DNA from 2 places in the Microbispora sp. H10885 genome. Region 1 is predicted to be linked to the other one. Evidence: predicted binding sites of a transcription regulator. Region 1 holds the regulator's gene; the other holds the start of a gene.
What was found. The regulator HrcA, encoded in region 1, represses chaperone genes, less so after heat shock. The targets are predictions, from matches to a motif close to TTGGCACTCTCNNNNNGAGAGTGCCAA.
Positions count from the first base shown of each region.

Region 2: the regulator HrcA is predicted to act here: its motif matches at 2,468-2,494, upstream of groES (co-chaperone GroES).

Region 1 covers NZ_JABBWY010000007.1:245,797-249,229, forward strand. The annotation lists gene HHX37_RS20100 (DUF3097 domain-containing protein) at 1-707, opposite strand, end outside; gene hrcA (heat-inducible transcriptional repressor HrcA) at 884-1,897, shown strand; gene dnaJ (molecular chaperone DnaJ) at 1,898-3,034, shown strand; gene HHX37_RS20115 (16S rRNA (uracil(1498)-N(3))-methyltransferase) at 3,039-3,433, shown strand, end outside.
Region 2 covers NZ_JABBWY010000004.1:136,722-140,154, reverse strand. The annotation lists gene HHX37_RS11965 (hypothetical protein) at 1-182, opposite strand, end outside; gene groL (chaperonin GroEL) at 369-1,994, opposite strand; gene groES (co-chaperone GroES) at 2,067-2,381, opposite strand; gene HHX37_RS11950 (NAD-dependent epimerase/dehydratase family protein) at 2,662-3,433, opposite strand, start outside.

The DNA of each region.
Region 1 (3,433 bases):
CACGCCTCCTGGGGGTCCATCCGCCAGCCCAGCGCGGCGATCACGCCCTCCTTCCAGGGCACGCCGCGCGGCACGTCCGGCCACGCCTGGATGCCGAGTGCCCGGGGCTTGACCGCCTGCCAGATGTCCACGAAGGGGTGCCCCACGACGAGCACGTCCGCGCCGGAGACCTGGGCCGCGATGCGGCTCTCCTTGGAACCGGGCACCAGGTGGTCGACGAGCACGCCCAGCCGCCTGCCCGGCTCCGGGCCGAACTCCCCGACGATCGCGGGCAGGTCGTCGACGCCCTCCAGGAACTCGACGACGACCCCCTCGACGCGCAGGTCGTGTCCCCAGATCTTCTCGACCAGCGCGGCGTCGTGGACGCCCTCGACGTAGATGCGGCTCTCCTTGGCGACCTGGGCGCGCAGCCCCTCGACCGCGATCGACCCGGAGGCGCTCCGCAGCGGGCCGGACGGCCGGGCCTGGGGACGGACCAGCGTCACCGGCCTGCCGTCGAGGAGGAACCCGGCGGGGGTCAGCGGGAACACCCGCCGCCGCCCGAAGCGGTCCTCCAGCGTCACGGCCTCCTTGTCGCAGTCCACCACCGCGCCGCAGAAACGGCCCTCGGCGTCCTCGACCACGAGGTCGGGCTCGGCCGGGATCTCGGGGATCTGCCCCCGCCGTGGCCGCCGCCAGTCTCCGGAAAGCACGTCCCGCCCGTACATGCGGGGAACGCTAGCAAATCCCGGGCCGCCGGCCCGCCGGTTGCGCCCGGATTCACGGCGTGTTGCCCCTGATCGTCTGCTCGTTATCGCACGCCGAGCGGTGGTAGCCGTACACTTGGCACTCGGGAACACAGAGTGCCAGAGTCGGTGTTTCCAGGGCACAGGGAGGTGACACATTGCTCGACGACCGCAAGCTCGCCGTCCTGCGCGCCATCGTCGAGGACTACGTGTCCACCAACGAGCCGGTGGGGTCCAAGGCCCTGGCGGACAGGCACAACCTCGGCGTCTCCCCGGCGACCATCCGCAACGACATGGCGGCGCTGGAGGAGCAGGGCTACATCACGCAGCCGCACACCAGCGCCGGGCGGGTCCCGACCGACAAGGGATACCGCCTGTTCGTGGACCGGCTGTCGCAGATCAAGCCGTTGTCGGGGGCGGAGCGCAGGGCCATCGAGACGTTCCTCGCCGGGGCGGTCGACCTCGACGAGATCGTCATGCGCACGGTGCGGCTGCTCGCGCAGCTCACCCGGCAGGTGGCCGTCGTGCAGTATCCCTCGCTCACCAGGTCGTCGGTCCGCCACGTGGAGATCGTCCCGCTGGCGGAGCGCCGGGTCATGCTGGTGCTGATCACGAACACCGGGCGGGTCGAGCAGCGGGTGGTCGATCTGCCCGAGGCGCTCGCCGAGGACCGGATCGCGAACCTGCGCTCCGTGCTGAACGGCTGCCTCGACGGGTGCTGGCTCTCTCAGGTGCCCGAGACCGTGGCCGGCATCCCCGAACGGCTGCCGCCGGAGGAGAGGCCGGTGGTGGCGACCATCATGTCCGTGCTCCTGGAGACGCTCGTCGAGCGGCACGAGGAGAAGATCGTCTTCGGCGGTACGGCCAATCTGGCGGGCGCCGACTTCAGCGTCGGCCTGCGTGACGTGCTTGAGGCGCTGGAGGAGCAGGTCGTGCTCATGCGCCTGCTGGGCGAGACCGGCGGGCTGTCCGAACTCACCGTCAGAATCGGATCCGAGAATCCCTACAGCGGGCTGCGCGGCACCTCTATCGTGGCCGCCGGATACGGTTCGGGCGACAAGGAACTGGCCCGGCTTGGAGTGCTGGGCCCGACACGAATGGACTATCCGGTGACGATGGGTGCGGTGCGCGCGGTGGCGCGGTACGTGGGCCAGATCCTGGCGGGGTCATAAGTGTCCAACGACTACTACGCGACCCTTGGCGTCCGGCGCGACGCCAGCCAGGAAGAGATCAAGAAGGCGTATCGCCGTCTTGCCCGTGAGCTGCATCCGGACGTCAACCCCGATCCGGAGACCCAGGAGCGGTTCAAGGAGATCAACCAGGCGTACGAGGTGCTGTCCGACGCGGGCAAGCGCCGCATGTACGACATGGGCGCCGATCCGTTCGCGAGTGGCGGCGGGCCGGCCGGGGCGGGCGGCTTCGGCGGGGGCTTCCCGTTCAGCGACATCATGGACGCCTTCTTCGGTTCCGCCGGCGCCGCGAGGGGTCCCCGCTCGCGTGCCCGCCGCGGCCGCAACGCCACCATCCGGGTCGAACTGGACCTGGCGGAGTCCGCCTTCGGCACCACCCGGGAGATCGTGGTCGACACCGCCGTGGTCTGCGACGTCTGCCAGGGCTCCGGGGCGGCGTCCGGCACCCACCCCGACACCTGCGACATGTGTCACGGGCGCGGCGAGGTCTCCCAGGTCACCCGCTCGTTCCTGGGCCAGGTCATGACGTCGCGCCCCTGCCCCCAGTGCGGTGGGTACGGCAGCGTCATCCGGCACCCCTGCATGGAGTGCTCGGGCGAGGGACGGGTCAGGACCCGGCGCACGATCAAGGTGCGGATCCCGGCCGGCGTCGAGGACGGCACGCACATCCAGCTCGCGGGCGAGGGCGAGGTCGGGCCGGGCGGAGGCCCTCCGGGCGACCTGTTCCTGGAGATCGTCGAGCGGCCGCACCAGATCTTCGAACGCCGGGGCGACGACCTGCACTGCACCGTCCAGATCCCGATGACCGCCGCCGCGCTCGGCACCGTCCTGTCGATCGACACCCTCGACGGCGCGGAGGCCATCGACGTCCGGCCCGGCACCCAGGCCGGTCAGGTCATCCCCCTGTACGGCAAGGGCATCCAGCGGCTCAACGAGACCGGCCGGGGCGACCTGCTGATCCACGTGAACGTCGAGACGCCGACCAAGCTCGACCCGCAGCAGGAGGAACTCCTGCGGGAGTTGTCGAAGCTGCGCGGGGAGGAACGGCCGCCCGGCAAGTTCTCCCCGGGCCAGCAGGGCTTCTTCTCCCGCCTGCGGGACGCCTTCAACGGCCGGTGAGGCCGTGAGCGTTCCCGTGTTCCTGTCGGAGGCGGCCGGTGAGACCGGGGACACGATCGTCCTCGACGGGCCCGAGGGGCGGCACGCCGCGTCGGTGCGCCGCCTGCGGGCGGGGGAGCGGGTCGACCTCACCGACGGCGCGGGCCGGGTGGCCGAGTGCACGGTGACGTCGGCCGGCAAGGACGCGCTGACCGCCGCGGTGCTGCGCCGCTACGAGGTGCCGCCCCCGCGGCCGAGGCTGGTGGTCGTGCAGGGGCTGCCCAAGGGCGACCGGGGCGAGCTCGCGGTCGAGATGATGACCGAGGCCGGGGTGGACGTGATCGTCCCCTGGGCCGCCGCCCGCTGCGTCACGCAGTGGAAGGGCGACCGGGCCGGCAAGTCGCTCGCGCGCTGGCGGAG
Region 2 (3,433 bases), on a different contig from region 1:
CCCGCCTGCGTTCCCCCGAGACTCGCCGCCTGCGCCGGTACGGATTCCGCGACGGCGGGCGGAGCCGTCACCCCGGCCAGTGTCAGCCCGGCCAGCGTCACCCCGGCCAACGTCGCCCCGCGAATGGAGAGACCGGCACCCGGCACCAGCGCGGCGGCAAGAGTCCTGCGTCCGAATCGCACGCCGACGATCGTATTGACCCAGATTCGGCAGATAGGTGGTTTCGGGGAAACTCCCGGAGAAAGCGCGCGCCCCGCGGTCCACCCGTGAGGGCGGCGCGGGGCGCGGTTGCCGATTCGATCGGTCGACTCTGCCGAGCGGCTCCCGATCGATCGCCTTCGATCAGCGACCGTCGATCAGGCCGTCGATCAGTGGCCGTGACCGTGGCCGTGACCGTGGCCGCCGCCGGCGGCCGGAGCCTCCTCCTCGGGCTTGTCCACGACGAGGGCCTCGGTGGTCAGCAGCATGCCGGCGATGGACGCGGCGTTCTGCACGGCCGAGCGGGTCACCTTGACGGGGTCGATGACGCCCTGGGCCACCAGGTCGCCGTACTCGCCGGTGGCGGCGTTCAGACCCTCGCCGGCGTTCAGCGCGGCGATCTTCGTCGTGACGACGTACCCCTCCAGGCCCGCGTTCTCGGCGATCCAGCGCGCCGGCTCGACCAGGGCCTTGCGGACGATCGAGACGCCGGTGGCCTCGTCGCCGGTCAGGCCGAGGTTGTCGAGCTCCTTGGACACGTGCACGAGCGCGGAGCCGCCACCGGAGACGATGCCCTCCTCGATCGCGGCGCGGGTCGCGGAGATCGCGTCCTCAAGGCGGTGCTTCTTCTCCTTCAGCTCCACCTCGGTCGCGGCGCCGACACGCAGCACGCAGACACCGCCGGCGAGCTTGGCGAGGCGCTCCTGGAGCTTCTCGCGGTCCCAGTCGGAGTCGGACTGCTCGATCGCGATCTTGATCTCGCGGATGCGGTCCTCGATCGCCTGGGCGTCACCGGCGCCGTCGACGACCGTGGTGGTGTCCTTGTTGACCACGACGCGGCGGGCCGTGCCGAGGACCTCCAGGCCCACGTGCTCCAGCTTCAGGCCGATCTCCTCGCTGACGACCTGGCCGCCCGTGAGGGTGGCGATGTCCTGCAGCATGGCCTTGCGGCGGTCGCCGAAGCCCGGAGCCTTGACGGCGACGGAGGTGAAGGTGCCGCGGATCTTGTTGGTCACCAGGACGGCCAGGGCCTCGCCCTCGACGTCCTCGGCGATGACCAGAAGCTGCCGCTTGGTCTGGGCGACCTTCTCCAGCAGCGGGAGGAAGTCCGCGATGGAGGAGATCTTGCCCTGGTGGATCAGGACGTACGGCTCCTCGAGCACCGACTCCATGCGCTCGGGGTCGGTGACCATGTAGTGCGACAGGTAGCCCTTGTCGAACTGGAGACCCTCGGTGAACTCCAGCTCCAGGCCCATCGCGTTGGACTCCTCGACGGTGATGACACCGTCCTTGCCCACCTTGTCGAAGGCCTCGGCGATCAGGCCGCCGATCTTCGCGTCCTGCGCGGAGATCGTCGCGACGTTGGCGATCTCCTTCTTGTCCTCGACGTGGCGGGCGCTGCCGAGCAGCCGCTCGCTGACGGCCTGCGCGGCCTTGTCGATGCCGCGCTTGAGCGACAGCGGCTGCGCGCCGGCCGCCACGTTGCGCAGGCCCTCGCGGACCATGGCCTGGGCCAGGACGGTCGCGGTGGTGGTGCCGTCACCCGCGATGTCGTTGGTCTTGGTCGCCACCTCCTTGGCGAGCTGGGCGCCCAGGTTCTCGTACGGCTTCTCCAGCTCGACCTCGCGAGCGATGGTGACACCGTCGTTCGTGATCGTCGGGGCACCGAACTTCTTGTCGATGACGACGTTGCGGCCGCGCGGGCCGAGGGTCACCTTGACGGCGTCGGCGAGAGCGTTCACACCACGCTCGAGAGCGCGCCGCGCGTCCTCTTCGAACTCCAGGATCTTCGGCATTCAGGTCTCCTTGTGAGCACGTCGGAGCCCCGGGTACGTGGACCCGGGGCTCCTCATGGCTTGCGCGGCCTACTACTTCTCGATGATGGCGAGCACGTCGCGAGCCGAGAGCACCAGGTACTCCTCGCCGCCGTACTTGACCTCGGTGCCGCCGTACTTGCTGTAGAGGACGACGTCGCCCTCCTTGACGTCGAGCGGAATGCGCTTCTCGCCGTCCTCGTCCCAGTTGCCCGGGCCCACGGCGAGCACGCGGCCCTCCTGCGGCTTCTCCTTGGCGGTGTCCGGGATGACCAGGCCGGAGGCGGTGGTCTGCTCGGCCTCAAGCGGCTGGACCACGATGCGGTCGCCGAGCGGCTTAACGGGAACCTTGGTGGCGGTCGTCACGATCGGACCTCCCCTTCAGATTGCGATGAATGAGCTGAAGAGGCGACCAGCGGCCTGCCGTCGCGGGTGTCAGACCTGTCTCGTCGCTGTTGGCACTCTCAATGGCAGAGTGCCAACACGAAACAGTATGCAAGTGGCGCGTGACAGTCAACACGAACCCGCCCCGCAGGTCAGACCCACCTCCCGGCAACGCGTCCGAGAGCCCCCGTTCAGCCCTCCGCCGCCTGCGCGTCACCACCGCGACTCCCGGGCCCTACGGTGGCGACTCCGGCCCGCGGGCCGGTCAGGCGCGGGTGGCGTACGAACCGGAGCGGACTTCGTCGACGAGGCCGGGCCTGCTGGGGCTCCAGCCGAGGTCCTTCCTCGCGAGGTCGCCGCTCACCACCTGGCTCAGGGCGAGGCCCTCGGCGAACGGGCGGCCGAGCACCTCGCTCGCCTCGTCGATCGGCCACGGCACGGCCTTCCCGCTGCGGCCGGCGGCCGCGGCGGCGTCGGCGACGCTCACCGCCTCCTCGGCGACCGCGTGGAAGAGGCTGCCCGGCGCGGCCTTCTCGATCGCGAGCACGATCAGGTCCGCCAGGTCGTCCACGTGCACGGTCGACCAGGTCGGCGCCGGGCCGCCCGCGTGGACGTACCTGCCGTCCTCCCCGCCGGGGGCGGCGAGCAGGGCGGGGATTCCCGCGCCCCGGCCGTAGACGACGCCGGGCCGGACGACGACTCCGCCCCCGTCAAGCACGAGCCTCTCCACCCGCGGCCGGTAGCCGGACAGGGCGATCGGGTCCACCGGGGCGTTCTCGTCCGCCGCCTCGGTGGTGGCGCCGAGCACCCACACGCCGCTGATGTAGACCAGTCGCGCGCCGCCGCCGGCCAGCGCCTCGATCGCGGCGACGTCCACCGCCTCGTCCCCGACGGGGTTCGCGGCGTGGACGACGACGTCGATGTCGGAGGTCACCGCCTTCGCGAGCGTCTCGGGCTCATGGAGGTCGCCGTGGCGCACCTCGCCGGGCAGGGCGGCCTCGCGCGGCTTCGGCCGGACCAGCGCCACCACGTCGTGC